DNA from 4 places in the Ureibacillus sp. MALMAid1270 genome. Region 4 is predicted to be linked to each of the others. Evidence: riboswitches for the same ligand, from Rfam matches in the RefSeq annotation. Region 4 holds a riboswitch; each other region holds the start of a gene.
What was found. A riboswitch is a leader RNA that binds a small molecule or an ion and turns the genes downstream of it on or off. The one in region 4 is predicted to bind S-adenosylmethionine.
Positions count from the first base shown of each region.

Region 1 (8,247 bases), on a different contig from region 4:
AACCCTCTAATTATTGAAGATGAAGTAACAGTCGGCCACCAAGTAACATTACATAGTTGTATTATTCGAAAGCGCGCGTTAATCGGTATGGGGTCTATCATACTTGATGGAGCCGAAATCGGTGAAGGAGCATTTATAGGGGCTGGGAGTTTAGTACCACCTGGTAAGAAAATCCCACCAAATACACTTGCAATGGGAAGACCTGCTAAAGTTGTACGTGAAATAACTACTGAAGATCGTGAGGACATGGACCGTATTATTCGTGAGTATGTTGAAAAAGGACAATATTATAAATCTCTATTAAAATAAGCGGAATAAATTTAAGAGGTAGTATTGTAAATTATTCCTTCAAACTACCTCTTCTTATATTTTTTCCAACAGAAATATTGTAGAATCACCATTAATATAATGGTATAAATAGTTTATTCTGAGAATGAGAGGAATACTGACCATGCCATTATTAAAGAAAGATAGTAATAAATGGACCATTTTTATTCCATTGATTGCTATTTCAATTTTCCTTGTATTTATTATCCCAGAAATTATTTCCTTCTTTTTATTTAACAGAGAAAATTCAATTGCATTTATATCATATGGTAAAAACTTTATTTTGTATTTCATTTCATTGATGATCATCATTATTGTTTTACTTTCAACACATTATTTCAAAAGAGTTTTCATTAAAATCTTGGTCAGTCTTTTAGGTTTTGTCATTATTATTTATGTCAACTTTGTTGGGATTCAATATTCTATCTATTTTGATGAGGATTTCATTGTATATAAACCGTTATTTGGTACATCTGAAAGTTATGAATGGTCGAAATTTTCGAAAGTGTATCATGAGTTACCAACTGAGGAATATGTAGAAAAATATATTTTCGAATTTCATGATGGAGAGACTTTTGAGCTAATCATCACGAGTAATTTTTCAAATGAAATCACTACTAAAATTGAGGATAAAATTATGACTTTAGAAGCTTCATATGAAGAATATTAAAAAACAGGTGGATAATCATCCACCTGTTTTTATATATCTAAAATATTATAGATATAATTTTGCTTTTTCTTTTAATTGTTCAGCAATATCTGTGTTTTCCCACGGAACATCTAGATCGTTTCTTCCGAAGTGACCATAAGCTGCTGTTTGTTTATAAATTGGTCTACGTAAGTCAAGCATTTTAATAATGCCTGCTGGACGTAAATCAAATAGTTCACTTACCCATTCTACAAGTTTACTTTCTTCTACTTTACCAGTACCAAAAGTATCTACAGAAATAGAAACTGGGCGTGCAACACCGATTGCATATGCTAATTGAACTTCAGCACGATCCGCAAGACCTGAGGCAACGATATTTTTAGCAACATATCTTGCAGCATAAGCAGCAGAACGGTCAACTTTTGTTGGATCTTTACCAGAGAATGCTCCTCCTCCGTGACGTGCATATCCCCCATAAGTATCAACTATGATTTTTCTACCTGTTAATCCAGCATCACCTTTAGGTCCACCAATTACGAAACGACCAGTTGGGTTAATGAAATATTTAGTATTTTCATCAATTAGTTCAGTTGGTACTACTTGAGAAATTACTTTTTCTTTTAAATCAGATTGAATTTGTTCTAATGATACATCTTCATCATGTTGTGTAGAAATAACAATTGTATCAACACGAACAGGTTGATTGTTTTCACCATATTCTACAGTTACTTGAGTTTTTCCGTCTGGGCGTAAATATGAAAGTTCATTTGTTTTACGAACTTCTGTCAAACGACGTGCTAATTTGTGAGCAAGGCTGATTGGTAATGGCATAAGTTCTGGAGTTTCATTACAAGCATAACCGAACATTAAACCTTGGTCACCTGCTCCAATTGCTTCGATATCTTCATCTGACATAGAGCCTTCTCTTGCTTCAAGGGCTTGATTGACACCTTGTGCAATATCAGGTGATTGTTCACCAATAGCAGTTAATACTGCTAGATTTTCAGCATCAAAACCATATTTACCGCGTGTATACCCTATTTCTGCTACTGTATTACGAACAACACTTTGAATATCTACATATGTAGAAGTTGTAATTTCTCCTGCAACTAAAACTAAGCCAGTTGTTACAGTAGTTTCACATGCTACACGAGCATTTGGATCCTCTGATATAATTGCATCTAAAATGGCATCTGAAATTTGGTCACAGATTTTATCTGGATGCCCTTCTGTTACGCTTTCTGATGTAAACAGTCGACGATTTGTCATATATGTCCTCCTAAGTAAGAAGCGAAAAAGTTTCTTATTTTGATACGGTACTCATTACCCATGTTAAGTTTTTTATAAAAAAACTCCAAGCTATGTTGCTTTTTTTAACACGAGGAATTGAAAGGATATAAATAGGAAGTAATTATTTAAGCCATTATAATGTTGTACACTAAGCTTTGCCACAAAAGCATTTTGCGATCAGTAATCGCAGGAGCATGTTATGTACATTAGCATTTGCTCATTTTTATTTTATACAAAAAAAAATTCCTTACTCACGTACTTTACATGAGCAAAAGGAATTACAACTTAAATACCTTTCACTCTTATCGTTCAAGGGAATTTTCCCTTGCATCAGGTTGGCACCATCGCTATTATTTACTATAGAAATAGTAATAGCAGGTTGCCGGGTTTCACAGGGCCTTGACCCTCCACCAGCTCGGGATAAGAGTATCCGTTCAATTGTAAATGGTACGAAAATTAGCGTTCTTTGTCAATTAATTTTTCTTGACCTGTAATTACATTTAAATGTAACAATTTTTTTATGGATTAGTATAGATTATTCAATCCAATGTGTTATACTATTTTTGAAATTATATAAAAACCTCCCAAAATACGGGAACATTACGAAAAAAGGATGGTATTTAATCGATGAATTCAGTAGAAATTGCAAATGAACTGAAGGAATTATTAAAGGGTGAAAATGTAAAAACACAATTATCAGTACCTCAATTAGTAGAAACATCAACAAAACGTGGTGAAGCAATTTTAACAGTTGACGGTGCTATTGTAGCGCAAACGGGTAAATATACTGGACGTTCTCCTAAAGATAAATTTACTGTTGAAGAAGAGAGCACAAAAGACAAAATTGACTGGGGTAAAGTAAATCAACCAATTTCTGCTGAAGTGTTTGATAACCTTTATATTAAGGTATTAAAATATTTAAAAGAAAAAGATGAACTTTATGTATTCAAAGGCTTTGCAGGTGCTGACAAAGAATCACAGCTTCCAATTCAAGTTGTAAACGAATTTGCTTGGCATAACTTATTCTGTCATCAATTATTCATCCGTCCAACTGAAGAAGAACTTGCTTCTCATAACTCAGAATTTACAATCATCTCTGCTCCATCATTTAAAGCAGATCCTGCTGTTGATGGTACAAATTCTGAAGCATTTATCATTGTATCATTTGAAAAGAAAATCATTTTAATCGGTGGTACTGAATATGCTGGTGAGATGAAAAAATCAATCTTCGGTATTATGAACTACTTATTACCAGAACAAGGTATCCTTTCAATGCACTGTTCAGCAAACGTTGGCGAAGCTGGCGACGTAGCATTGTTCTTCGGTCTTTCTGGTACAGGTAAAACAACTTTATCTGCAGATGCAAATCGCAAACTTATCGGAGATGACGAACACGGTTGGTCTGATAACGGTGTATTCAACATCGAAGGTGGCTGCTATGCAAAAACAATTAACCTTTCTGCTGAAAAAGAGCCAGAAATTTATAATGCCATTCGCTTTGGATCTGTATTAGAAAATGTTGTTGTTGACCCAGAAACTCGTAAACCAGATTACGATGATGGTTCATTAACTGAAAATACTCGTGCAGCTTATCCAATTCAATTTATCGATAATATTGTAACTCCATCTGTAGCGGGTCACCCTAAGACAATTATCTTCTTAACTGCTGATGCATTTGGTGTTTTACCTCCAATCAGTAAATTAACAAAAGAGCAAGCAATGTATCACTTCTTAAGTGGTTTCACTTCTAAGTTAGCAGGTACAGAACGTGGTGTTACAGAACCAGAACCAGTATTCTCAACATGCTTCGGTTCTCCATTCCTACCACTACCAGCAACACGCTATGCTGAAATGTTAGGTGAGAAAATTGATGAGCATGGTGCACAAGTGTTCTTAGTTAACACTGGTTGGACTGGTGGAGAGTATGGTGTTGGAAATCGTATGAAACTTTCTTACACTCGTACAATGGTTCGTGCTGCAATCGATGGAAAATTAAATGATGTAGAAACAATCCAAGATCCAGTATTTGGTTTACACATTCCAACAAGCATCGAAGGCGTACCTTCTGAAGTATTAATTCCACGTGATGCATGGTCAGATAAAGACGCATACGATCAAAAAGCAGCTACTTTAGCAGACTTATTTAAAGAAAACTTTAAAAAATTTGGTAATGTATCTGATGAAATAGCGAAAAATGGTGCACCCTTAGTATAATCACATCGACATAATCATTTTTTAACATATATCATAAAAAAACATCAACTCGGAAAATTTCGAGTTGATGTTTTTATTTTGCGCTGACTAATCTAATTCCCATCTATTGTATTAATATCAGTAACCGATTTAGCCGATTTTGATTTCATCCACTCACAAAGGACTTTTACAGTTTTTCTATTTTCTTTTGGTGGATAATGATGAGGTAAGCTTGGATAATACCATGTTTCGTATTCTTTATTTTCCCTTTTTAAAGCATTTTCTAAATAATATGCTTGTTCAATACTTACATTTCGATCTTCTAAACCATGGATAATTAGAACTGGAGCATTGATTTTATTTATTTTATATAGCGGTGTTCTTTCATCGTATAGTTCTTTAAACTTTGTAGGAGGACCACCGATTATTCTTTTTAATGTTCTTCTCATATCCACTCTTTCGATATACATGGAGGACAAATTCGATACTCCTGCCCAAACTACAACAGAATGAATATCATCACGTAAAATGGATGTCCATAATGCCATTAACCCCCCACGAGAAAAACCATAGACGTGAATTTTGTCTTTATTGCAAAATTGCTTCAAGACGGCTCCACCATGTACTGCATCGTATCGATCGCTTCCTGCAAACTCGTCACGACCTTGTCCACCGCGATTTCCGCGATAATAAGGGGCAAATACAATAAATCCATGGGAAGCAAACTGAGCTATTCTAGCAGGTCTGACAGCCCCAACAAATTGCAATCCACCTCTTAAATATAATAAAGCCTCGTAATTTCCTTCTCTTACTGGCTTTGCTAATAATCCTTTAACTAATAAACCCTCTGACCAGTAACTTATTTCAAATAGGGCAACATTTGGATTTGGTGATGGAAATTTACGAATCGTTTCAATACTACCATTGTCTTTCATGCTGCATCACTTCCTGTAATATCTTTTTCATCCCTTCATCGCGCATATAAAAGCTTAGATTCGGGTGATTTAACAATTCTTCATTTGATAGCCAAACCATTCCAATCGTTTCATGTTCTTCTACAAACGAATCTATTCTTTCTACTTTTCCAGTAAAAACTGTTTTACAGAAGGGATTCTCCCCATGTACTAAGTATTCAGCAAACCATTTTAAATCTGAAATATGTACAGATGTCTCTTCATAAACTTCCCTAATAGCTGCATGTTCTAAAGTTTCCCCATGTTCAAGCTTTCCACCAGGAAATTCAACTCCACGTTTTTTATTTATGGCACATAACCATTTTTCTTTATATTTAACTAATACTAAAACATGTGTTGGTTGAATGGAAAATTGATTTTCCTTGAAAGATAATTCTACTTTGCACCCATTTTCATCTATAAATGTAAACATCCCTTTACTCAACTCCTATTAATTCAATAATAAGCTAGTAAAGGGATTATTGTCACTCAGTTATTAAAGTAAGGTAATTGTTCCACAAATTTCTTTGTCTCTTCATCACCAAACTCATGAATAAGAGCATAAATTTTCATGATTCTATAGTCGATCTCGTGATTTGATTCATCCATGTGATATTGTAAATAAGGTATATGTGCTCGTACAGCATTATGGAATTCTATTGAGTTAATCTGTTGGAATAGGTGTTCAAAGACACGTGCTTTTTCCGAAGACATTTTCAATTTAAATTCACATGGTTCTCCAAGTGGTACATAGCTATAAGAATTATTTGCTACCGATACATAAAGGTTCGTTTCGATAATTAACACTCCTTTTTCATAAGTATGAGGAGCATACATTGTTACTATACTAGAAAAGCAGTGAAGAATTTCTTCTCACTCTTATTTTGAATTTATCCTAAATATGCCGTTAACATCCAATTATGTTTTTCTAAGCTTTGATAGGTTGCGTTTAACATATCCTCTGTTCGTTCATCTCCATCTTCTGCAGCTTGATTCATTGATTCCTTTAATAATTTCATTACCTTTTTAAAATCATCAATAATAGTTTGAACCATTTCCTCTGATGTTTCATTTCCCGATGCTTCCTGAACATGTGAGAGTTCTAAGTGCTCCTTTAATGTAGCAACAGGTTTACCACCCTTAGTTAAGATACGCTCTGCTACTTCGTCTAAATTTAAAGTAACCTCATTATAAAGCTCCTCAAACTTAGCATGTAATGTGAAAAAGTCTTTGCCTTTAATGTACCAATGATAATTATGTAACTTTGTATAAAGGACGGACCAAGTTGCTACCAGTTCGTTTAATTGTGTATTTAGTTTGTTTGTTGTCATTATTGGCACCTCTTTTTATAGAAATAAATTATTGAAACTTTCATAATTACTATTTCCTTTATAATCTAATTTATAACTTTAAATTCGTACCATAATGTTCAATAATACTTTAGGAACTCTTTCTATTTTTAAGATATAATATATTTAGAATAAATGGAGAGTGAGTTACTTTGGATATTACTTTGGCTATCATTATTTTAGTTGCAGTCATCTATTTATTAATTATTATTGGTGCGGTATTCTTTATTAAGTATCGGAAACGTGGTATGTTTGAACAAACAATTGATCCAAAACCACATCAAAATACTTTTGATATAAAGAAGGATGACAAGTGAAATACCCGTTTATATGGCTGATTAAATTGTATCGTAAATATATATCACCAATGACACCACCAAGTTGTCGGTTTCATCCAACATGTTCTCAATATGGACTGGAAGCATTTCAGAAACACGGTGCAATTAAGGGAGCTTTTTTAACTATTAAAAGAATATTGAAATGCCAACCCTTTCACCCTGGCGGCTTTGATCCTGTACCAGACGAATGGCCTTCGAAAAAAAAGTAAATTTCGAAGGCTATTTTTATTGTGTTTTTAACTATATTACGTTATGATAATTCTTGTTGAATTTTACAAATCGTAATTATTACTATTTATGGAGTGAATCACTCATGAAAAAACTTATGTTAATGACTGCATTGACAGTTATGGCACTTCTAATAACTGCATGCTCTAGTTCCGAATCTAACGGACAAAACGTTCCAAATAAAATTGATATATATACAACAGTATATCCACTAACTTATTTTGCTGAGCGAATTGGCGGAGATTATGTCAATGTTTCATCTATTTATCCAACTGGTTCAAATGAACATACTTTTGAGCCTACACAAAAAGATATGATGTCATTAGCCGATAGCGATTTATTTTTCTATATCGGTTTAGGCTTAGAAGGATTTGTGGAAAAAGCTGAAACAACTTTAGCCGATGGAAACGTAAAGTTTGTAGCTACGAGTGAAAACATAACAGAAGAACAGTTACATGTATCAATTGGTCATTCTTATGATGAGGCTGCTGAACATCATGATGAGGAAGAAGATGGTGAAACAGAAAATCATGATGATCACAATCATGGTGAATTTGACCCTCATGTATGGTTATCGCCTGTACTAAGCCAAGAATTAGCATTAACGATTAAAAATGAATTAGTCAATGCTATGCCTGAACAAGAAGCCATTTTTACTGAAAACTATGAACAACTGAAAAGTGAATTGCAATCTTTAGATGCTGAATTTGAACAACTAGTTGCAGAAGCATCTACGAAAACATTCTTTATCTCACATTCGTCATTTGGCTATATTGCTGGCCAATATGGATTAATCCAAGTACCGATTGCTGGTCTAAACTCTCAAAGTGAACCTTCTCAAAAGGAAATCATTGAAATCGTGGATTTAGCAGAAGAACTTAATGCGAAGTACATTTTATTTGAACAAAACGTCTCTTCTA
Region 1 is NZ_JBMIRP010000084.1:1,432-9,678, forward strand. Features, by position in the region: gene ACOQFO_RS10950 (gamma carbonic anhydrase family protein) at 1-309, shown strand, start outside; gene ACOQFO_RS10955 (hypothetical protein) at 452-997, shown strand; gene metK (methionine adenosyltransferase) at 1,043-2,245, opposite strand; SAM riboswitch class I at 2,566-2,693, opposite strand; gene pckA (phosphoenolpyruvate carboxykinase (ATP)) at 2,894-4,480, shown strand; gene ACOQFO_RS10970 (alpha/beta hydrolase family protein) at 4,573-5,394, opposite strand; gene ACOQFO_RS10975 (NUDIX domain-containing protein) at 5,378-5,845, opposite strand; gene ACOQFO_RS10980 (transposase) at 5,902-6,219, opposite strand; gene ACOQFO_RS10985 (Dps family protein) at 6,303-6,743, opposite strand; gene ACOQFO_RS10990 (hypothetical protein) at 6,914-7,078, shown strand; gene yidD (membrane protein insertion efficiency factor YidD) at 7,075-7,308, shown strand; gene ACOQFO_RS11000 (metal ABC transporter solute-binding protein, Zn/Mn family) at 7,413-8,247, shown strand, end outside.
Region 1: it holds a riboswitch for S-adenosylmethionine, as region 4 does, so the genes downstream of both, metK (methionine adenosyltransferase) here and ACOQFO_RS09840 (O-acetylhomoserine aminocarboxypropyltransferase/cysteine synthase family protein) in region 4, are expected to answer to the same signal.

Region 2 (8,247 bases), on a different contig from region 4:
CCTTCTGGTCCTCCGCACAGAACCTCACGATACCTGCACTACCAGTCAGCTATACATTTCTGCCACTACAGCATGTTAGGGACTTCCACCCGTTAGAGAAAAGCGCTGCCAAGCGCACAAAAGACCTTCATCAGGGGGGATGAAGGTCGCTTCGAACCGGATTTCCTGCTATTTCGGTCTTCATCACCTCGATGAAGACCATTTCGAACTGGATTTCCTGCTATTTCGGTCTTCATCAGCTCGATGAAGACCACTTCGAACCGGATTTCCTGCTATTTCGGTCTTCATCACCTCGATGAAGACCACTTTGAGCTGGATTTAATGCCTTTTCGGTCTTCATCACCTCGATGAAGACCACTTCGAACCGGATTTCCTGCTATTTCGGCCTTCATCACCTCGATGAAGACCATTTCGAACCGGATTTCCTGCTATTTCGGTCTTCATCACCTCGATGAAGACCATTTAGAGCCGGATTTCCTGCCTTTTCGGTCTTCATCACCTCGATGAAGACCACTTCGAACCGGATTTCCTGCCTTTTCGGTCTTCAACACCTTCGATGAAGGACACTCCGAAGCAAAACTTCACCTACTCTGTCCTTCATCACCCCGATGAACGCCACCTCGAATCAAAACCCACTCACTTACAACTCAAAAGGATTCTCAGGTCCTTTTAAATCCAGTTGGTAAAACACAATGTCTAACCAGCGTCCAAATTTGTAGCCTGCATTTTTAATATTCCCTGTATAGTAGAATCCTAATTTTTGATGGGATACGATACTTCCCTCATTACTTGCATCTATACAAGCAATCATAGTTTTCACTTCGCGACTCTCAGCTTCTGCGATCAGATACTTCATTAGCTTTGTGCCTATTCCCTTACGATAATGGTCTTTATGAACATACACTGAATGCTCCACTGTATATTTATAGGCTGGGTAAGGACGGAATTGCGAATAAGTAGCAAAACCAGCAACTTTTCCATCCTCAACATATACAAAGCTCGGATCGTTATTTCTCACTTTTGTATTAAACCATTCCACTCTCTGCTCCATTGTTTCCGGAGAATATTTATAAAGTGCCGTTGTATTTAATATGGCATCGTTATAAATTTCATTCACAACTTCTAAATCGTCTATTGTCATTGGTCGGATCATGCATTTCACTCCATTCGAAGGTTTTTAACCATAAATTGTTATCTCTAATTAATTGTTAATATTACATCTACTAAAAAAACTTGTGAAGGTGAATTGAAAAAATTCCTTTAAAAAAGCAGGGACCATAACGATCCCCACTTAAATACTAATTAAACGTTAAAATATCTTGCGTCAGGATGAGCAAAGACAATTGCTGAAACACTAGCCTCTGGTTCCATCATGAAGCCTTCTGTTAAATTAACACCAATTTGTTCTGGTTTTAATAGCTTAAATAATTTCTCTTGGTCTTCTAAATTTGGACAAGCTGGATAGCCAAATGAGAAGCGTTGACCTTGATATTTCGCTGCAAAACGTTCACGCATTGTAAAGTCTGTTGGATCAGGGAAGCCCCATGCATCACGGATTTCTTGGTGAATACGTTCTGCAAATCCTTCTGCAAGCTCCAGTGCAGTTGCATGTAATGCGTGACTTTCTAGGAACTTACCGTCAGCTTTTAATTGATCCGCTACATCACGCACACCATGACCTGCTGTAACAACCATTAATGCAATATAATCCATCTCTCCACTTTCAACTGGTTTTAAGAAGTCAGATAAACACATATATGGCTCAACTTTTTGACGTGGGAATTGGAAACGCTCAATTTCCTTCGTCGGATCTTCAGGACTATAAATGACAACATCATCCCCATCTGCTTGTGCAGGGAAGAATTGATACATTCCTGATGGTTTCAATAGACCAGATGTTAAATAGCCCGTTACTAATTCATGTAATTGAGTAGCGCGTTCTTCATTTTCCGCTAAAGCTTTTTCAACATTGCCTTTAAACCCTAAGTGATGGCCAATTAATGTACGCATATTCACATATGGTTGAAGATGTGCAACTGAGTAATTTCTTGTAATATGTTGCACTAAATCTTTTGGAATAAAGACTGGTGCATCCGCTACAGTTCTTGCTACCTTAACAGGTGCAACTTTCTCTGGACGTTCTGCACGCTTTGCATCAGCAAGCAGTCGCTTCTCTTTAGATTCTTCTAGTTCTTTAATTAGTAATTCACGTTCTTCTTCATTCATTAAACGATTCGCTTGTTCTAAACCTTGCATTGCGTCTTTTGAATAGATTACAGGCCCATCATACTCAGCTGAAATTTTTGTTTCAGTAAATCGTTTTGATAAAGCTGCACCACCAACAAGAATTGGAATTTCAATGCCGGCTTCTTTAAAATCTTGTGCTGTAATAACCATTTGCTGTGCAGATTTAACTAATAATCCAGATAAACCAACCATATCTGGTTTTTCTTTTCGAATCGCTTCGATTAATTCTGCGGGAGTTACTTTAATCCCTAAGTCGATCACCTTATATCCATTATTACTTAAAATAATATCTACCAGGTTTTTACCAATATCATGAACGTCGCCTTTAACTGTGGCAAGGACGATTTTTCCTTTTCCTGCACTTTCATCAGCCTTCTCCATGTATTGTTCAAGATGAGCTACTGCTGCCTTCATTACTCCAGCACTTTGAAGAACTTCCGCTACGATTAATTGATTATCGTTAAATAGACGACCAACTTCAGCCATACCGGTCATTAATGGTCCATTAATAATATCTAAAGGCGAATCAAAGATTTTTCGAGCTTCTTCTAAATCAGGAATTAACCCTTCCTTCGTACCTTCAACAATATAGTAAGCAAGACGTTCTTCTACTGTGTCTGGTAATTTCGCAACTGTTTTTTCTTTCTTTTTATCTCGATAAAAATCAGTAAACACTGCAAGAGTTTCATCGTTTGTATTGAAAATTAAATCATTTGCTAATTTAATTTCTTCTTCTGGAATGGAAGCATAACGCTCTAGTTTTTCTGTATTTACAATCGCATAATCTAAACCTGCTTGTGTACAGTGATATAGATAAACTGCATTTAAAATCTCACGCCCTACTGGAGGTAAACCGAATGATACGTTACTTACCCCAAGTACTGTTAGAGTTCTTGGGAATTTTTCTTTAATAAGACGAATTCCTTCAATAGTCTCTTCTGCTGCACCGATGTATTGCTCGTCCCCAGTACCTACAGGGAACACAAGTGGGTCAAAAATAATATCTTCTGGTGCTAGACCCCATTTTTCAGTTAACAACTGATAAGAGCGTTCCGCTACTTCTAATTTACGTTCTCTTGTAACAGCCATTCCTATTTCATCAATCGTACCAACAACGACTGAAGCACCGTATTTCTTAACAATCGGCATTACAGCATCAAATCGTTCTTCACCATCTTCTAAGTTGATCGAGTTAATAATTGCTTTCCCTTGGGAGTACTTTAATGCTTCCTCGATTACTTTGTCGTCTGTAGAATCGATTACTAATGGAACTTTTACTTTCTTTACAACTTCTTGCATGAAGTTTTTCATGTCTTCTAGCTCGTCACGGTCAGGATTTGCTAAACAAATATCGATTACGTGAGCACCATTTTTCACTTGGGCTCTAGCAATTTCTGCTGCTTCTTCAAATTTCCCATCAATGATTAATTGCTTAAACTTACGAGAACCGATAACATTCGTACGTTCCCCGATAAATAAAGGTCTCATTGAATCATCATATTGAAGAGGTTCAATACCTGAAACGACATGACCATGCGTTTGCTCTTTTCTTGCTCTTGGTGCATATCCATCAACCGCTCCACGAATCGCCGCTATATGATCTGGTGTTGTTCCACAGCAGCCCCCAACAATATTCAACCATCCTTTTTCAGCAAAACCGCGCAATTTTTTCGATAAAGAATCAGGTGATTCATGGTAATGTCCTTCTTCATCTGGTAAGCCGGCATTAGGATAACAACTTACATAACTTGTTGATAATTCAGATAAAGAACGAATGTGGTCCGTCATAAATTCTGGACCAGTTGCACAGTTTAGCCCAACAGATAATGGTTTGATATGTTCAATTGAGATATAAAATGCTTCAATTGTTTGACCTGCAAGAGTTGTACCCATTGGTTCAATTGTTGCTGAAACCATTACTGGTAATTTTACTCCCGTTTCGTCAAATGCACGGTTAACACCGATTGTAGCAGCTTTTACATTCAACATATCTTGGCTTGTTTCAAGTAATAATAGATCTGCTCCGCCCTCAATTAACGCTTTCGCCTGAACATAAAAATTTTCTGTCAGCTCATCAAAGGTAATACCACCAGTAACCGATAATGTTTTCGTTGTTGGTCCGATTGCACCCGCAACAAAACGTGGCCATTCTTCTGTAGTAAATTCCTCTGCAGCTGCTTTTGCAAGTTGAACAGCGAGTTTATTAATCTCTTCTGCTTTATGACCTAATCCATATTCATTTAAAACGAGTGGAGTGCCGCCAAACGTATTTGTACAAATAATGTCTGCACCTGCTTTTAAATATTCACGGTGTATTTTTGTCACTACATCTGGACGTGTAATAACTAAATTTTCATTACAGCCATCTAACGCTTCTCCACCAAAATCTTCAGCTGTTAGATTTTCGCGTTGTAGCATGGTTCCCATTGCACCATCGATAATTAATATGCGTTTATCCAGTTGTTTTTCTATCAGATGGTTAACCATTTGCCATAACTCCTTTAGTCTCTTCATCGAGTTGTTTTATATAATCCATTAGTTCCCTAGTTAGTTCATAACGTAAAAATGGTGTAATTAAATAAATTCCATTGAAATATTGTGTTGCTGTATCAAGTAATTCTTTTGCAATTGCAAGCCCTTCTTCAGCTTCACGATCTTTATCGCCATCACATGACTTCATTCTCTCTAGAACTTCGTCAGACAACTTAATACCCGGTACTTCATGGTGTAAAAATTCTGCACTTCTAAAGCTTGTAAGTGGCATGATTCCGATATAGATTGGTGCTGCAAGTTGCTTTGTAGCTTCATAAATTTCTACGATTTTTTCTTTTGAATAGACAGGTTGAGAGATAAAGTAATCAGCACCATGTTCGATTTTCTTTTCTAATCGACTTACAGCACGGTCCAATACACGTACATTCGGGTTAAAGGCAGCTGCAACTGAGAAGTTAGCTTTTTTACGAAGCGCCTTACCAGAAAAAGAAATTCCTTCATTTAACTGTTTAATAAGTGCAATTAACTCCATAGACGAAACATCATATACGCTTGTAGCACCTGGGAAGTCACCCACTTTTGTTGGGTCGCCAGTTACAGCTAAAATATCATGAAGACCAAGTGCATTTAGCCCCATTAAATGTGATTGCAAACCAATTAAATTGCGATCACGGCAAGTAATATGTGGCATTGAACGGATTCCATGTTGTTTTAAAATCGCACCCATTGCAATGTTACTTACTCTAGGAGAAGCGAGAGAGTTATCCGCCATCATGATTAAATCAGCACCGTTATCATATAAAACTTTCGCACCTTCAACAAAAGCGTCCACTTCCAAATGTCTAGGCGTATCTAGCTCAACAATTACCGAGCGTTCACGTTTTACTTTTTCATGAAGAGGCTCTGTGTTTGTTGGCTCTGGTTCGCTAATTAAAATTTCTTTTCTTGGTTTTGCTAATTTCTTTTCAATTGGTTTTAAATTGGCCAATTTCTTTTTAACAGCTTCAATATGTTTCGGTGTAGTTCCACAGCAACCACCAATTAGTCGCACACCTTGTTTTGATAATTCAAGTGCTGCACGAGCAAAATAATCCACTTCAGATTCGTAGATTACACGTCCTTCATCTAAATCTAATAAAGAAGCGTTTGGATAAGCAGATATATACGCTTGTTCTGGAAGTTCCACCGTTTCTAATGCTTGAATTGTATGGTATGGACCTAACTTACAGTTAACACCAACTAGATCTGCCCCTAGTTTCTCAAGTTCAGTAAAAGCCTCATTCAATGTTAGCCCGTTACTTAAAACACCCACTTCTTGCATTGACACTTGGGCAATGATAGGAAGATCTGTTAAACCTCTTAGTAATTTTAAAGTTGCCGTTAGTTCTTCAAAATCATAGTAAGTTTCAAGTAAAAGGCCGTCAATTTCACCTTTAATTAAAACCTCGGCTTGCTCTTTAACAGCAGATAAAATCTCTTCTAAAGTTGTATCATTTTTTCTGACACCACGAATCCCACCGATTGAACCTACTACAAACTGACCGCCTGGTTTAGCAGCATTTTTAGCTAAACGAATGGCAGCTTCATTTATTTCAACGACTTTAGATTCAAGTCCATAACGAGCAAGTTTAATTGCATTTGCTCCATAGGTATTTGTTTGGATAATGTCTGCTCCAGCCGCTATATATTCACTATGAATCTTTTCAATCAGTTCTGGTCGTACAAGATTCATCTCTTCATGACAATAATCTAAACCGTAGGAGTATAATAGCGTTCCCATTGCTCCATCAGCAGTTAGTACTCTTGATTTTAACGCTTCTTTTAGTTTCATATATTTGACTCCTTAATTGTATAAAGTAAAAATTTAATCGGGATGTTAGCGTCCGTTGACTCCCAACTAATCATCATGGTTTTATCTAGCTGGGGGTCTTACGGACGGTTTCACCGGTATAAATAAAAGCCTTCTACTAGAATAGAAGGCTTGACATAACAAATGTGAAATTCCTTCTTATCTATCGGGTTCGACCGCTGGATTTAGCACCTTACATCTTAAATGTTGGTTGCTGAAGCATCATCGGGCCAGTCCCTCTGCTTCTCTTGATAAGAATCGTATTTATTATTGTAATAGATTAAATTTTAACTTAAAATTCTAAAAACTTCAACTTTTTTTCAAAATTAATTAATTGATTATTCAGCTTTTAGACTCGTCATAATCTTTTTAGCAGTTGTTTTACCATTATCAATACATGCACCAATTCCAACACCAAAATAAGAACATCCTGCTAACAATAGGTTAGGGTATTTGCACTCGACTTGGCTTAAAACATTTTGTAGTGCTTCATTGTGCGCTAAATCATATCTTGGCATTTGGTTAATCCATTTTGTAACATTTGCTACAACTGGTACATCCTCTACATTTATACTTAATTTAACGTCTTGAAGGGCGACTTTTATAAGCTCGTCTTCTGTCATTTGAACAATTTCTTTATATTTTGGATTTGAACTTTTATAGAATAGTCGAACAAGTAGCTTTCCATCTGATGATGTATGTTTCCATTTTCGGCTCGTCCATGTAGATGCGTCACAAACTAAATCACTATTATGAGAAACAATACATCCTGTACCATCAGCAGGAAGAACAGAATCTGGTAGGTCAAATCCTAAATAGATTGTAATTGCCGAAGCGTTTGTAAACTTTCCTAAGTATTGATCTAGTTCTGCATCATCTAGCAAAGTTTGTACTACTTGATTTGGTAAAGCCAATACGACTACGTCAGCTTGTAAAGTTTCACCATTTGAAAAGGCTACTTCATATCCGCTATTTGTCTTTTTAATATTTTTCGTTTCTCTATTTTTATAAATTTCTACTTCTGGTAGCGCCTCTTCTAAATGAATAATCAATTGAGATAATCCTCTTTTAAAAGAAACAAATTTTTTATTTGAACTGCTTTCAAACTTTGCACGGTTTGCTTCAAAGCCTTTCATAATGCTTCCATACTCATTTTTATAGTCGACTAAATAAGGTAGTGTTGAATTCAGTGATAACTCGTATAAGTTTCCTGAGTAAACACCTGAAAGAACTGGCGCAATTTGTTTCCGAACAATTTCTTCACCTAAAAAATATTCTAGAAACTCACCGATAGAGCTTTCTTTTGTAAATCCTGGGTTTGGAATTTCTTCGTCTTGTAGAACACGTTTCTTTCCTTCTTCTGAAATTAATGTACTCGCCATTAAAGAATCTACACTCATTGGTATTCCGAAGGTTGAGCCTGGTGGTATCGCATGAAGTTCGTTATTTGTGTGAATATAAGAAATACCTGTCTCGTTATATACAAGTTGATCTTCGAAATTTAAATCACGAACTAATGTTAAAACTGCCGGGTGACGTGCAACCATTGAATCAGCACCTGTTTCCATTATGTAACCCTTTTCATAAGCGGAATGCATTTTTCCACCTAAATATGAATTGCGTTCAACTAATACTAATCGTGCTTCTATATTTTCTTC
Region 2 is NZ_JBMIRP010000080.1:2,041-10,287, forward strand. Features, by position in the region: gene ACOQFO_RS10540 (GNAT family N-acetyltransferase) at 641-1,153, opposite strand; gene metH (methionine synthase) at 1,303-4,734, opposite strand; gene ACOQFO_RS10550 (bifunctional homocysteine S-methyltransferase/methylenetetrahydrofolate reductase) at 4,727-6,571, opposite strand; SAM riboswitch class I at 6,746-6,847, opposite strand; gene hemG (protoporphyrinogen oxidase) at 6,928-8,247, opposite strand, start outside.
Region 2: it holds a riboswitch for S-adenosylmethionine, as region 4 does, so the genes downstream of both, ACOQFO_RS10550 (bifunctional homocysteine S-methyltransferase/methylenetetrahydrofolate reductase) here and ACOQFO_RS09840 (O-acetylhomoserine aminocarboxypropyltransferase/cysteine synthase family protein) in region 4, are expected to answer to the same signal.

Region 3 (8,247 bases), on a different contig from region 4:
GTTTGATGAGCCTCTGCAAGACCAAGTTCCCAAGGTAATCCAGTATGTTTAATTGATGTTTTTGGAGAAGCACCTGTTCCTCCGTCATAACCAGAAATGACAATGACATCAGCGCCACCTTTCGCAACACCAGAAGCGATTGTTCCTACTCCTGCTTTTGCAACTAGCTTGACTGAAATTCGTGCATAATGGTTGGCATTTTTCAAATCGTAGATTAACTCAGCTAAATCCTCAATCGAATAAATATCATGATGTGGAGGTGGAGAGATTAATCCAACACCAGGTGTTGAACCTCGCACATCAGCCACCCAAGGATATACTTTATTTCCTGGCAATTGACCACCCTCACCAGGTTTAGCCCCTTGTGCCATTTTGATTTGAAGTTCTTTAGCGCTTACTAAATAATGTGATTTAACGCCAAAACGACCAGAAGCTATTTGTTTAATCGCACTACTACGGTTATTTCCATCAGAATCTAATTCATAACGAGCTGAGTCTTCTCCACCTTCACCTGAATTAGAGCGACCACCTAATTGATTCATTGCAATTGCCAAAATTTCATGTGCTTCCTTTGAAATTGAACCAAATGACATTGCACCTGTTTTGAAACGCTTAACTATTGAATCTACTGATTCAACTTCATCTAATGGGATTGGTTTTAATCCCTTTTTAAACTGCAATAAATTTCGCAGGAATCCGATTCGTTCTTCATTTGCCATTTCAGCATACATACGATACAGACCTATATCATTTTTGCGAGTTGCCCATTGAAGTGTGTGTATCGTTTTAGGGTTGAAGGCATGGTGTTCTCCATTTGCTCTCCACTGAAATTCGCTTCCTGATTGTAGTTCTTTAGATAAATCATTTAATGCGTCTTGATGTCTCCGCTTAGCTTCTTCACCGATCGTTTCAAGATTAATTCCATCAATTTGCGATGCAGTACCTGTGAAATATCGATCAATCACTTCTTTACTAATCCCAACAGCCTCAAATATTTGAGCTCCTCTATAGGATTGAACAGTGGAGATTCCCATTTTAGACATGACTTTAACTACGCCATCTGCTATACCTTTACGATATTTCTTAACAGCTTCATCATAACTTAGGTTTAAATGTCCATTTTCAATGGACTCAGCAATTGTTGCGTAAGCTAAGTATGGATTAATCGCATCCACACCAAAGCCTATTAAACTAGCAAAATGATGTACTTCACGTACTTCACCACTATTGGCAATGATGCTTACTAAAGTACGTTTACCAGTTCGAACTAAATGCTGATGTAATGCACTTGCTGCAAGTAATATAGGTATTGTCGGACTTTCTAAATTCTCAAACATATCCGTTAAGATAATGATAGTTTTACCGTTATTAATAGCTCTTTCAGCTTCATTAATAATTCTATCTAGGTTGCTTTCCAAATCTTCCGAAAACTCTAGAGAGATTACTGCACTTTGGAAATGTGAATCTTGAATTTCAATTATTTTCTCGCACTCACTATTTGTTAAAATTGGAGTATTTAAAAAGATTCGTTTAGCATTCTCTGCTGATGGATGAAGTAAGTTTCCTTCAGCCCCTAACAGCGTCATTGTTGACGTTACAATATGCTCACGGATTGAATCAATTGGTGGATTCGTCACTTGAGCAAATAGCTGTTTAAAGTAATTAAATAAAGATTGTGGACGATCTGATAATACAGCTAATGGTGTATCATTACCCATTGAACCAATTGGATCTTTTCCACTTGAAGCAATCGGAATAATGTATTTATGAATATCCTCAAATGTATAACCAAAGATTTTTTGTCTTGTAGTTAATTCATCCAGTTTAAATTTCTCTTCACTAGCATCTTGAAGTGTGAATTTATTATCATTCAGCCAATCAGAATATGGCTCCATGTTAGCCATTTCGCTTTTTAGCTCTTCATCTGAAATGATTTTCCCTTTCTCTAAATCAATCAGTAGCATACGTCCTGGACTTAAACGTTCCTTATACAAAACGTTATCTTCTTCAATATCTACTACACCAACTTCTGATGAAAATACGATCATATCATCTTTAGTGACATAGTAACGTGCTGGACGTAGCCCGTTTCGATCTAGTATAGATCCAATCTGTTTACCATCTGTAAAACAAATAGCTGTTGGACCATCCCATGGCTCCATTAAATATGCATGGAATTCATAAAACGCTTTTTTCTCATCCGTTATATGCGGGTTCTCAGTCCATGGCTCTGGAATAAGCATCATTGCTGTATGTGCCGGTGTTCTACCAGCTAACACGAAAAATTCAAATGCATTGTCTAACATTGATGAATCTGAACCAGACTGATCAATGATTGGTAACAATTTTTGTAGGTCTTCACCAAACGCCTCTGAAACAAAACGTTGTTCGCGAGCTTTCATCCAGTTTACATTGCCACGAAGTGTGTTAATTTCACCATTGTGAACAATATAACGATTTGGATGAGCACGTTCCCAACTTGGGAATGTATTCGTTGAATAACGAGAGTGAACAATGGCAAAAGCTGAGACAAAGCTTTCATCTTGAAGATCAATGTAAAATTCACTTACTTCTTCTGGTGTTAACAGTCCTTTGTAAACCATCGTTTGACTTGACATACTTGGACAATAAAATTTCAACTCATTATCATTAGCCCAAAACTCAGCTTGTTTTCGAATTAAATAAAGTTTTCTTTCAAACTCTTTAATATCTTTTACATTGTTTGCTTGGATAAAAACTTGTCGAACTACTGGTGCAGTACTTTTAGCTGATTCACTTAAAAGTTCCTTGTTTGTCGGTACAGTACGCCATCCAATTAATTTTTGTCCTTCTTGTTCAATTAATTTATTGATTGTACTCTCAATTTTTTGTCTTTCTAGTTCGTTTTCTGTAAAGAATAATTGTCCAACACCATATTCACCTTTACTCGGTAAATTTAGTTCGGGACAATTCAATTTATAAAAACCATGGGGAATCTGTACCATTAAACCAGCCCCATCACCCGTTTTTCCGTCACCACCACGACCAGCACGGTGGTCTAACCGACATAACATTTCTAAGCCCTTTTTCACAATATCATGTGAAGCTTTACCTTTAATATTTGCATAGAACCCAATTCCACAAGCATCATGCTCAAAATCCGGTGAATACAAGCCTTGTGCGTTTGGTAATTTATGAAAAGTCATCTTAGTTCCCCCCAAATGCCCTAAATTAGCGTATTTACATTGTATTGTTTTTAAATTAATATTAACAATATATAGTTTAAATGAAATCCATCTACTTTTTAGATGAATGGGGTGAGATTATTGGAATTACGTCAATTACGTTACTTTGTAGAAGTTGCGGAAAGAGAACATATTTCAGAGGCTGCAGAACATCTTCATGTTGCTCAGTCTGCAGTTAGTAGACAAATTGCAAACTTAGAAGATGAATTAGGAACACCACTTTTCGAACGAATCGGTCGAAATGTAAAACTGACTCCGATTGGTAAAGTATTTTTAGAACATTGTATTACTGCATTAAAGGCAATTGATAATGCAGCAAAACAAGTGGAAGAATATCTTGACCCCGCGAAAGGATCGATTAAGATTGGATTCCCTACGAGCTTAGCAAGCTATGTATTACCAACAGTTATATCGGCTTTTAAAAAGGAATACCCAGATGTTTCATTTCACTTACGACAAGGATCCTATCGTTATTTAATCGATGCAGTAAAAAATCGCGAGTTAAATCTAGCATTTTTAGGACCGGTACCTCCAAAAGATGAAGTAATTGATACAAATATTTTATTTAGTGAGAGTATCCATGCATTATTACCCGCTAACCACCCTTTATCTAAGAGAGAAAGTTTAAACTTATCGGATTTAAGAAATGAGAACTTTGTATTATTCCCTGAAGGATTTATATTACATAAAGTAGCATACGACGCTTGTAAATCTGCAGGTTTTTTACCGAATGTTACTTCTGAAGGGGAAGATTTAGATGCGTTAAAAGGGCTTGTGGCAGCAGGCATTGGTATAACACTTCTACCAGATAGTTCTATTAACGATACAATTCCAAGATTCACAGTAAGAGTACCAATAGAAAATCCCCAAATTACTCGCACAGTAGGAGTTGTATACCCTATAAACCGTGAATTGGCCCCATCTGAACAAGTATTTTTAAATTTTGTTAGTAACTTTTTCTCTCGTTTAACTCAATTTAGATAATAAAAAAAAGGAAACTCTTGGGATAATTCCCAAGAGTTTCTTCCTATTATATAGTGATTATTCAGCTACAGGTACTACTGCGCCTTTCCACTCGTTAATGATGAAGTCTTGAATTTCTTTAGTGTGTAGAACTTCAACTAATTTTTTAATTGCTGGATTATCTTTATCTTCTGAACGTACAGCAATTACGTTTACGTATTTAGATTCAGAACCTTCAATTGCGATTGAGTCTTCGATTGGGTTAATACCAGCATCGATTGCGAAGTTAGAGTTGATTACAACTGCATCCCCTTCGCCTTCTTCGTAATAAGTAACTAACATTTCTGGAGCAGAGCTGTTATCGATTACTAAATTTTTTGGGTTTTCAATGATATCGTCAACTGTAGCAACAGTTTTTTCTACGTTTGGATCTAATTTAATTAAACCTTCTACTTCTAGTAAAGATAAAATACGACCTTGGTCAGTTACAGAGTTTGAAATAATGATTGTTGCACCATCTGGTAACTCATCTAGTGAAGCATAATCTTGAGAATAAATACCGATTGGTTCAACGTGAATACCACCAGCATTTACAAAATCATAACCTTTTTGAGCAATTTCATCTTCTAAGTAAGGAATGTGTTGGAAATAGTTTGCATCTAAATCGCCAGACTCTAAGTGTTCGTTAGGTAATACATAGTCTTGGTAAGGTACGATTTCTAATTCAATACCTTCTTCAGCTAAAATTGGTTGAGCTTGTTCTAAGATTAAATCATGTAAACCGTTTGAAGCACCTACAACTAATTTTGTTGTTTCAGTAGTTTCTGTTGATTCAGTTTGTTTTGTTGTACCTTCACTTGCATTGTTGTTTGTATCTTCAGTTTTTTCTGCTGAACCGCAAGCAGTAAGTACAGCTACAACTAAAGATAAAATTAAAAATGATAATAGTTTTTTCATTTTATTTTTCTCCCTCATATATGTTGTTTTTTTATGTGATTGGCTTTTGCCAAGGACATCAAGTTTACTTATCTCTTATCGGTTTTAGAAGTTAAGAAGTCACCGATAAACTGGATGATAAATACGATAATTAAAATAACAATAGTTGCCATTAAGGCTACGTCATCACGACTACGTTGGAACCCATCAATGAAAGCTAGGTTACCTAATCCACCTGCACCAATGACACCAGCCATTGCTGTATAACCTACAAGTGCAACTGCAGTAACCGTAATTCCTGATAGAAGTGCTGGAAGTGATTCAGGGATTAGCACCTTCCAAATGATCGTGGAAGTTTTTGCACCCATTGATTTTGCTGCTTCAATTACACCTTTATCAATTTCACGAAGTGCGATAAGTACCATTCGCGCATAGAATGGAGCAGCCCCAATAATTAAAGCGGGTAAAGCCGCATTCGTTCCGCGCATAGTTCCAAGTAAAAACTTCGTAAACGGAATAAGTAAAATAATTAATATGATAAACGGAATGGAACGGAATATATTGACCAATGAGCCAGTAATAAAGTTCACTAACCGATTTGCCCAAAGTTGATGTGGACTTGTTAAAAACAATAAAACCCCAATGGCTAAACCTAAAACAAATGTAACTACAGTAGAAATTGAAGTCATATAAATGGTTTCATATGTAGCTTCCCACATTTTATCCCATCTTACGTTCGGAAATAATTGACTAAGCACGATCAATCACCTCCGTTTGAATATCAATTGAATCTAAATGTTTCAATGCCTCTTCTACTTTCGAATCTGTACCGTCTATTTGGATAATTAGTGTTCCTAAAGGACCTTTTGCAGTTTGTGATATGCTTCCATGTACTATATTTACTTCCACATCAAATTCTTTTATTAGATGTGAAATAATCGGTTGTTCGGATTTATTTCCGATAAACGATAACTTAACAATTTTACCTGTAGAATAATTTGTAAGTATTTGTTCAATCGAAACTTTAGCTTCTTTTTTACCTGAAACTTGCATAACGAAGTTTTTCGTAATTGGCGCTTGTGGGTTTTGGAACACTTGTAATACTTCACCCTGTTCTACAATTTGGCCGGCTTCCATTACGGCAACACGGTGACAAATCTTACGAATAACATGCATCTCATGGGTAATTAAGACGATTGTTAGCCCTATGCGCTTATTAATATCGAGCAATAGCTCTAAAATTTGATCTGTCGTTTCTGGATCCAGCGCACTTGTCGCTTCATCACAAAGTAAAACTTCAGGATTATTTGCTAGTGCTCTTGCAATACCAACACGTTGCTTTTGTCCTCCAGATAATTGAGATGGGAAGGATTTTTCTCTTCCTGACAAACCAACTAAGTCAATTAACTCTTTTACTCGTTTTGCACGATCTTCCTTTTTCACCCCAGCAATCTCTAAAGGAAAAGAGATATTCTCTTCAACTGTTCTTGACCAAAGAAGATTAAAGTGTTGGAAGATCATACTTATTTTTTGACGAGCAGCTCTTAATTTATTGCCCGAGATTGATGAAATCTCTTGACCATTCACAACAACTGTTCCACTTGATGGCTTTTCTAAACCATTTAACAGACGAATTAACGTACTTTTACCTGCACCACTGTAACCGATAATCCCGAAGATTTCTCCTTGTTTAATAGTAAGGTTCACATCTTTCACAGCAGTGATTACGCCATTGTCCGTTTTATATAGTTTTTCTATATTTTTCAACTCAATCATGATTGATCTCCTTTAACTAGACGCGTTATATGTAGCGTTTCCCGTGTGCATTATTTGTAACCAAATATGAAACTACCATTATTCATATCGACTTACTAACAATTAACAACATTAGGGTACCTGTGATGTTATTGATTCAATCATCACTCTTTTTTTATATGATTTTCATACTTCACTAACTTGAAGTTGAACGAATTATTTAAAATAAAAACCCTTCTACATCAATAAGTAGAAGGGTTTGATTACACAATGAAAAATCATGATCCTTCTCTTATCTATCAAAGTTAGAAACTTTGAGTGACTTGGCACCTTTTCACACAGTGATGGTTGCCGGGCTTCATAGGGCACTTCCCTCCGCCGCTCTTTATAAGAGTTGTCGTTCGTTTTATTTATTATGAAAGTTACTTTATCATGGATATTTATACACGTCAATCTATTTTTTTAACTTTTCATAAATATTTTGAACAGACTGAAAAGCATAAACTTTTTCTGTAACAATTCCGTCACGACTTATTAACAGGCATGGAACACTTTCAATCTGATGTTCCATAGCCAAATCCTCTAGAAAATTGATGTTTGCTTTACCGATTGGGACATCTGTGATGACGTTCTTAATCACTTCCATCATTTTGGAGGCAACTGCACATGTACCACACATTGGTGTATATAAATAAAAGGCAGCTAGCTCATGATCTTGCATCACTTTTTTCCATTGTTGTTGATTCCATTCTTCCATGGCACTCATCCTATACTTTACTCGTATTTTTTATTATAACAAAAATACGAAAGGGTGGCGCAAAATTCGCTTATACGAATTTTGCACCACCCTGGGTATTAATAACCACCATCGGAAAAAATCTCCGAAAAGTATTGTTTTTTAATTTGTGCGCCTTTACGAGATGTATTATGCACTTCATCCTCATTAAACTAGATACCGTTTATGCACAGAGAATCGAGCTTCCCTTAATCTTTGTGCTAACAATTTACTCGGGACATTCGCGACTTCCATGTAACTTCTAGGGATCAATAAATGAACTGCTTCTGAGTAAATTCTCTTTGTTAGATTTCTAAGTCTTTCTCCAGATTTATCAGCATCAAAGAATGTATATAATTTACACTTCTCATATGGTTCAATTAGTTCCAACAGTGCATCTTCACTAATTGTCCCATTTGTGCAAACAATTTGTACATCTTCTGATAAAATAGGGGCTAATTTTAGCATATCTGAACGGCCTTCAACAATAATACACTTTTCAACAGTCATATTGCTCACCTCACGAATTGTAAATACATATGAAATAAAATCCGCTGATTACAAAGAGATTGGCTGCCCGATATAGGAATTAAG
Region 3 is NZ_JBMIRP010000043.1:1,375-9,621, reverse strand. Features, by position in the region: gene gltB (glutamate synthase large subunit) at 1-3,185, opposite strand, end outside; gene ACOQFO_RS05345 (LysR family transcriptional regulator) at 3,306-4,208, shown strand; gene ACOQFO_RS05340 (MetQ/NlpA family ABC transporter substrate-binding protein) at 4,266-5,144, opposite strand; gene ACOQFO_RS05335 (methionine ABC transporter permease) at 5,213-5,881, opposite strand; gene ACOQFO_RS05330 (methionine ABC transporter ATP-binding protein) at 5,874-6,899, opposite strand; SAM riboswitch class I at 7,168-7,272, opposite strand; gene ACOQFO_RS05325 (thioredoxin family protein) at 7,333-7,635, opposite strand; gene ACOQFO_RS05320 (toprim domain-containing protein) at 7,822-8,163, opposite strand.
Region 3: it holds a riboswitch for S-adenosylmethionine, as region 4 does, so the genes downstream of both, ACOQFO_RS05330 (methionine ABC transporter ATP-binding protein) here and ACOQFO_RS09840 (O-acetylhomoserine aminocarboxypropyltransferase/cysteine synthase family protein) in region 4, are expected to answer to the same signal.

Region 4 (8,247 bases):
ACAATCTCCTGAAAGTAGCAGGCATCCGCCAGCTACTTTCACCAAAAATCAAAGAAAATAGAAAACAGATGAATGGGAAATCAAAATTTCCATTCATCTGTTTTCTTTTTAGGGCTTTTTGGACAGCCCCGTTTCGAGATGGATTTCACCCGGTTTCGGTCTTCATCATACTCATGAAGACCACTTCGAGCAGGGTTTCATTCGGTTTCGGTCTTCATCTCCCTCATGAAGACCACTTCGAGCAGGGTTTCACTCTCTTTTGGTCTTCATCACCCTTATGAAGACCGTTTCGAGTTGGATTTCACTCTCTTTCGGTCTTCATCTCCCTTATGAAGACCACTTCGAGCCGGATTTCACTCTCTTTTGGTCTTCATCTCCCTCATGAAGACCATTTCGAGCAGGATTTCACCCTCTTTCGGTCTTCATCACCCTTATGAAGACCATTTCGAGATGGATTTCACTCGGTTTCGGTCTTCATCATACTCATGAAGACCACTTCGAGCAGGGTTTCACTCTCTTTCGGTCTTCATCTCCCTCGTGAAGGTCATCGCTCCAGGATATCCCTCAAGTTTGACCTCCATCCCCCTCATAAAGATCACCGCTTCCTGGATTTCAGATCCCCCACTCCCAAAATCCCACACCTACCACACCTACCACATCAAAACCACAACAAAAAAAGACATACCTCCTGATCGAAAGCATGTCTCACAAATTTTATCCTATTTCTTTTAAATCCACATTCGGTGTCGTCTCTTCTAGTTTCACCGAAGCTACAGTCTTTCTTCCCCCCAATGTTAAAACAACAATCCCACCAAGTAACATAGCTACCCCTATCCACGAGGTTGGGCTTAAATATTCACCTATTAAGAACACACCCAATAAAGATGCAGTTAATGGCTCTGCCAACGATAATGTTACCGCAGACGATGAACTGATTTTCTCTAACCCCGCCAAATAGAATATATAAGCTAAACTTGTTGCAGCAAGGGCCATAAATAGCATCGGGAATAAGTTCTGCCCTTCAAAGATCCATGTAACACCTTGTTGTGAAAATGGAAGTAGCATGATGGCGCATAATGTAAATGTCATTGCAACAGCAGGTAATGTTTCTTCATTCTCCGTTAACTGTTTACTACAATTAGTATATATAGCAAACATCACACCAGCACTTAATGCAAGCGCAATTCCAAGCGGGTCAACCGTTGCTTCACCTTTGTTTACAAATAAAAGAACACATCCAACGATTGCCAGTATTGTTGCAACACCCCATACTTTACTTGGCTTCCTTTTCCAAAAAATCCATTCGATGATCCCCGCAAAAACAGGTGAGCTTCCGATTGTGACAACTGTTCCTAAAGCCACACCAGTAAATCGAACGGAAGTGAAAAATAAACATTGGAAAAGAGCAATCGTTAGTGCTGCTAAGATTGTCCATTTCCAAGACCATTTCTTAAAATTGATCTTTCGCATAGCTAGTGCAGCTATTAATAATACACCACCGCCAATAAGTGATCGTGTAGCTGCAACCGCAATAGAAGATACACCTTCTTGTAAATATGTTTGTGTCGTTCCTACCGTTCCCCACAACATCGCTGCGAATAGCACAAATATGTATGGTAAAATCCTCAACAACCCCACCCCCACTTTTGTTATTATTCCCCTATTAACGTAATGCTACCACAATAAAAAAGGTTAGCAATAGATTAATTTTATGTGTTTCATTGCTAGTGATAGTAGCAATAATTCAATATAATAAAATCGATATATAAAATTAGACTCAAGTATTTGTCTCATAAGAACTCTCAAAACTACAGAGTCACACAAATAAAGGAGGTCATCATTAATGTATAAATCCGTTGCCGAAACAGCGAAAGACATTTCGATGCCTGAAGAGCAAGTACTTCGCTACATTTATGAAGGCCGTATAAAAGCTGTCCATGATGGAACACAGTTTCTTATTAATAGCACGCAGTTCAATACGTATTACGAACAATTAGAACGAATAAAAGAAGAAATCGAGATTTGGCGCAACACCCCAATTCCGGAAGATCCAGATGTGAAGGATGAAGATTAAGGATCTAGGGCTGTGAAATTCAGAGACGACGGATTAACTTCTCAAAAGTCGCACGTATTCACTGTGAAGTCGCATATAATACCCAAAATTTCGCACATATTCACTCTGTTATCCCAACCAAAAAATCCATTTCATAAAAAAACTTCTTGAAGACAACACTCAATTGCTTCAAGAAGTTTTCTTTAGATTGTTACGACAAATCCCGCACGTTTACCGATAATTTCTGCGTAATCCTCTACCATTACACTAGCCGTTGGGTACATACCTGCACCAGGACCAACCAGTGTTAATGTACCGATATAATTAGTTTCCATTGTTACAGCATTAAATACATCGTCAATTGGATACAATGGGTGTTCTTTATCCACTAACATTGGTCCCACTTTTGCAGAAATTGTCCCGTCAGGATATTTTTCAACTTCTGCAACATGACGATAACGAAGTCCATTCTCAGTCGCTTCTTTTACCTGTTCAGAAGTAATTCCATCGATTCCAATCACTTCTACATCTGCCCAATCTGGCTGTTCACCAAATGCTAATGCTGATAGGATCATCAATTTTTTAAAGGCATCTTGACCTGAAATATCATTATAAGGATCAGCTTCAGCGTATCCTAGTGCCTGAGCTTCTTGTAATGCTTCATCGAATGTTAAACCTTCTGCACGCATTTTCGTTAAGATAAAATTAGAAGTCCCGTTTAGTACCCCTTGGATACGACTTACATCATTTACAAGCAAGATATTCTTCATTGTCTTAATCACTGGCACACCACCAGCTGTCGTAGCTTCATATCCTACAAATACACCATTTTTCTTAGCCAATTCTTGTAATTCAAGTCCGCGCTTTGCAAACATAACTTTATTCGCCGTCACAACATGGCACTTATGCTCAACTGCACGTTTTAAATAAGTAAAGGCAGGTTCTTCATTTACAATTGCTTCGAACACAACTTGTAAACCTTTTACTGAAAGGACATCATCGATACTATCTGATAATAAATGTAATGTCCCAGGAACCCGTTCTTTTGTTTTATCACGCACTAAGATCTTTGCAACCTCTAACTCAATACCTAATTTGTTTTTTAGTTCTTCACGTTTTTCATTTAAGATATGGTAGATTCCTTGACCTACTGTGCCAAATCCTAAGATGGCCGCCTTAATTGTTACCATATTAATTTCCGCCTCCATCTTTTATGTAAAAATTCTATATTAAACCCCTAACGAGTTTGTAATCATTTCATGTTTATTTTCAAAACAGTCTAAAACTTTTAACCTTTTGTATTAATCTTAAAACTTATAATAATAGGCTAATAGTGTAAAGTTATATACAAATTGTTGGAAAATTCAATATATAAATTCTACCCTATATTTCTAAGGAACTCAAGAAAAATCTTCCCAAGAAGGACATTTGTTTTTTTAAGAAGGTCAGAATATTTCAAATTTCACTTTAGAAAATTGTAAAATTAAGTATGTACATATCGAAACAAAAAATGTAGCAGCCAATTAGATATATTTGGCCGCTACTATTTCTACGATAAAATTTGTATTTAAAATGGTAGTTTTATTATTAGCAGTAACAGTATCGTTCCTAATTGAAGTGATCCCTAATTTTTTAACGCCCAATGAATGGCTTGTGGTAAGTATGAATTTTCAAGCTTCTCACGAAATGATGATCGAAACTGATAATTCAATTTAAGTAATCCTTCTAGTCCAATCGATCAGTTATGAAGTTGTCGCCCAATGAATGGCTTTCGGTAAGTATGAATTTCGAGATTCTCACGAAATGATGATGGAATTTCGTTATTCATAAGTTTACCTCTAAACTTCATTATCAATTACCCAATTATGCGTTTGTAACAGTTTCTTCTGTAACAGCTTTTGTTAAAGCTTGTTCTAAGTCGTCAATAATATCTTCCACCGACTCTAAACCGATTGATAGACGAATAAGTTCTTCACTAACACCAGCAATTTTTAACTCTTCAGCAGATAATTGTTGGTGAGTTGTAGAAGCAGGATGAATAATTAACGATTTTGCATCACCTACGTTTGCAACGTGGGAGAATAATTGAACATTATCAATTAATTTAGCGCCAGCTTCACGTCCACCTTTGATACCAAATGTAAGAATTGAACCAAAACCATTTTTCAAATATTTCTTAGCAAGATCATGTGTTGGGAAGTTTTCTTTTCCTGGATAATTTACATATTCCACGAATGGGTGGTTTTCTAAGTATTCAGCTACTTTTAACGTGTTTTCTCCGTGTTTTGTATAACGCAAATGAAGCGTTTCTAAACCTTGTAAGAAGTTAAATGCTGAATCTGCACTTAATGTTGGTCCGAAGTCTCGTAATAATTGAACTCGGAATTTCGTTGCAAAAGCTGCTGCTGCAGTATCAATACCATAACGTAATCCGTGGTAAGATTCATCTGGCTCAGTAAATCCAGGGAAACGTCCTTGCGTCCAGTCGAATTTACCTGCATCAACCACGATTCCACCGATTGTAGTTCCATGTCCACCAATCCATTTAGTTGCTGAATGGATTACAACATCTGCACCAAATTCAATTGGGTTTGAACCGTATGGAGATGGGAATGTGTTATCGATAAGTAAAGGTAGTCCATTTTCATGTGCAATTGTTGCTACTGCTTCAATATCTAATACATTCAAACTTGGATTTCCAATTGTTTCTGCAAAAATTGCTTTTGTATTTTCTGTAATTGCCGCACGGAAGTTTTCTGGATCTCTTTCATCGACAAATACTGTTTTAATGCCATAACGAGGTAATGTATTTGCAAATAAGTTGTAAGTACCTCCGTATAATGAACCAGCTGCTACGATTTCGTCTCCAGCTCCAGCAATATTTAAAATAGAGAATGCAATTGCAGCCATCCCTGATGATACTGCCACTGCAGATGCCCCTCCTTCTAATAGGGCAACGCGTTTTTCAAATACATCAACAGTTGGATTCATAATACGAGAATAAATATTTCCTGCTGTTTGTAAAGCGAATAATGAACGTGCGTGTTCTGTGTTCTCAAATGCATAAGCCGTTGTTCGATAAATTGGCACTGCAATTGCTCCTGTTACAGGGTCTGGTTTTTGACCACCATGTAATAATAATGTTTCCGGACGTAATTCTGACATGTTTCTTCCTCCTAAATGGTATTCGATGGATAATCGGTATTTACGAGGAGGTCTTTGGAAAACAAAAAAACCCTCTTCGCTAAGAAGAGGGTTGCAAATGAGCAAGTTTTCCTCCCCTTATCTTTCAGATCCCGACGAATCTGTAGGAATTAGCACCTTTGCGTAAAAATCACGCCGGTTGCCGGGCATCATAGGGCCTAGTCCCTCCGCCACTCTGGATAAGAGTATTTGATTCATGTTCCATCGTTAGACTTACTATAATCCATAGTAATCCACTCTGTCAACAATAATTTTAAAAAATTCGAAACATTTTTTATTTTAATCCGTATTATATGAATCTAGTATAATATAACTAAGACTTTAATATGAAAGGGGTTCATTAGATGGTAATCGCATCATTATTAGTGTTGATTGTCGGTTACTTAATGGGATGTATTCTCGGCTCAAATCTAGCAAAGTCACTAACCGGGGTTAATTTAAAAGAGACTGGCTCTAAAAACGCCGGAGCAACGAATGCAGTGATTTCACTTGGTTGGAAATATGGCATTTTAGTTGTCATTGTTGATATTGGGAAAATGATCTCTACCATCATACTTGTACGTTACTTTTTAAATATTTATGAATTTACAGCAGATGAAATTTCTTTACTTCTATATATTACAGGTGCAGCTGTAATCATTGGTCATAACTTCCCTTTTTATATGAATTTTAATGGAGGTAAAGGAACTGCATCAGTAATTGGTTTATTAATAATGATTAATTGGCAACTAGGATTACTAGCTATTTTAACATTCTTCATTTTTGCATTTTTATCAAATTACCTAATCATTGGCGTTTTCCAACTGTACTTTATCTTAATTGCCGTTTCTTTCACAGAACATTCTATTTGGCCGAAAGTTATTTCAATTAGTTTACTATTAATTGCATTATACTTACACATCGAAAATATTCAACGTATTCGCAATGGTACTGAACCAAAAATGTCAGTACTCTATAAGAAGGAATCCGAAAAATCTAGTTTTAGGACAAATCTACCCAATTGATTATTTTGCCAATAAACTAAAAATCAACTAATATTACCTTTGAAAGTATATTTCCTTTTGGCTTTACTATAAAAGGGGCAAATAATTACTTAAAGGGGAGAAGCAATGTGAACGAAGTAACAAAACTTTTACAAAGTCACTCATCAGTTCGTAAATATACAGGTGAGCTAATTTCAAAAGAAACGGTTATCGAATTAGTAAAAACCGCACAAATGGCTGCAAGTTCTCATTTTGTACAAGCTTATAGCATTATTTGGGTAACAGACGAAGAAAAGAAGGCGAAGCTTGGAGAACTTTCAAAAAATGAATTTCAATTTACAACTGCAGGTGCTTCATTTTTATTCTGCGTAGATTTTAAACGACTTCAGATTGCTGGAAAAAAACAAGGTGTTGATATTGTTGTAGATTCTGCAGAAAACGTTATGGTCGGCATTGCGGATGTAGCGATCTTTGCACAAAACTTTGTCATCGCTGCAGAGTCACATGGTTACGGTATCTGTTATATTGGTGGCGCACGTAATAACCCAGCAGAAATTAGCGAATTATTTGATTTGCCAGAGTACGTATTCCCATTATTCGCAATGACTATTGGAACACCTACTAAACGCAATGAAACAAAACCAAGACTTCCAGTAGAAGCTGTTTTACACGAAAACTCTTATGATATAGAGAAATATGACTCATTATTAGATGACTACGATAGCACTATGGAGAGCTATTATGCTACCCGTAGTTCAAATCAGAAAATGGCAAATTGGACAAAGCAAATGGCCGATTTCTTACTTAAACAAAGAAGACCACACATTAAAGAGTTCCTAGCATCAAAAGGCTTTACATGGAAATAATAGAATAAACCAATCCCCTTCAATTGTCCTATTTATTAAAATGGTTCGAAAGATTACTTACTTTTTCGCTACAATAATAGGTAGTAACTCCTCAATTGAAGGGATGATAGTTTTGATAACAGATAGACATGCCGTTAAGTCGATAGAACAGATTCAGATCAAGCATATTCGACATTTTTATCGTTCTATTGCTGCTATCAATTTAGCACTAGCTGAAATTCATAAAAAACTTGAGGATCAAGTTAATAAACAGAGCTATCGACTAGTTACTGAATATATTAATCAATTTATTTCTTATACTTCTGTATGGAATGTTAAATTTGCATATAACTTGGAAAGCCCTGAAGTAGCAATGCTTCAAATTTTTCATTTAGATTATATATTGGAACAAGAATCAGATAGCCGATTTATATGCGAAAGATCTGCTTTTAAAGAACTAAAAGAGAAGTTTTTTCAACTTGATGCGTTTAAAATAGAGCATATACAACTTAGAAAGCAAAAAATGCTTGATTATATTGATTCACATAAGAACCAGACAGCCCGATAATAAGGAGTGTCTGGTTCTTATTTTATGTCCAAATAGCACTACCTTTAAATTCATACATACTAGTATTTACTTTTTTAGGAGGGATTCAATTGAAAAATGTATTCATCATTTTATTTTTAATAACCAGTATTTATTATGTGTTCTTTGATTCTTTTATTTCAGACCCTATAAAAATAGTGTTTAAATTGATTCCTATGATTCTCGTACTATTAATAGCGTTTTTATCTAATAACCTTGCAAAAACCTATAAAACATTCGTACTCATTGCTCTCATTTTCTGTGCAATAGGAGACTATACGATTCAATGGTTCATCTTTGGTTTAATTAGCTTTTTAATTGGACATCTATTTTATATTCGAGCGTTTCTTTCTACTAACGAGCAAAAAGTACCATCGATCGCTAAGATTCTTTTAGTTACTTATGGTATTGTAATGGCATTCATCATATTAAGTGTCGTAATTCAAACAGGCAACATCGTTATGGCAATAGCTGTTTTCTGTTATATTACTGTTATATTAACAATGGGCTGGACAGCATTTAGAACAAAGTCCAAACTCGCAATAATTGGTGCATGTCTTTTTATCATTTCAGATT
Region 4 is NZ_JBMIRP010000076.1:29,591-37,837, reverse strand. Features, by position in the region: partial or broken gene ACOQFO_RS09860 (hypothetical protein) at 1-281, shown strand, start outside; gene ACOQFO_RS09855 (DMT family transporter) at 715-1,629, opposite strand; gene ACOQFO_RS09850 (DNA-binding protein) at 1,844-2,074, shown strand; gene ACOQFO_RS09845 (homoserine dehydrogenase) at 2,257-3,243, opposite strand; gene ACOQFO_RS09840 (O-acetylhomoserine aminocarboxypropyltransferase/cysteine synthase family protein) at 3,917-5,218, opposite strand; SAM riboswitch class I at 5,333-5,443, opposite strand; gene ACOQFO_RS09835 (glycerol-3-phosphate acyltransferase) at 5,602-6,261, shown strand; gene nfsA (oxygen-insensitive NADPH nitroreductase) at 6,369-7,106, shown strand; gene ACOQFO_RS09825 (hypothetical protein) at 7,219-7,653, shown strand; gene ACOQFO_RS09820 (lysoplasmalogenase) at 7,743-8,247, shown strand, end outside.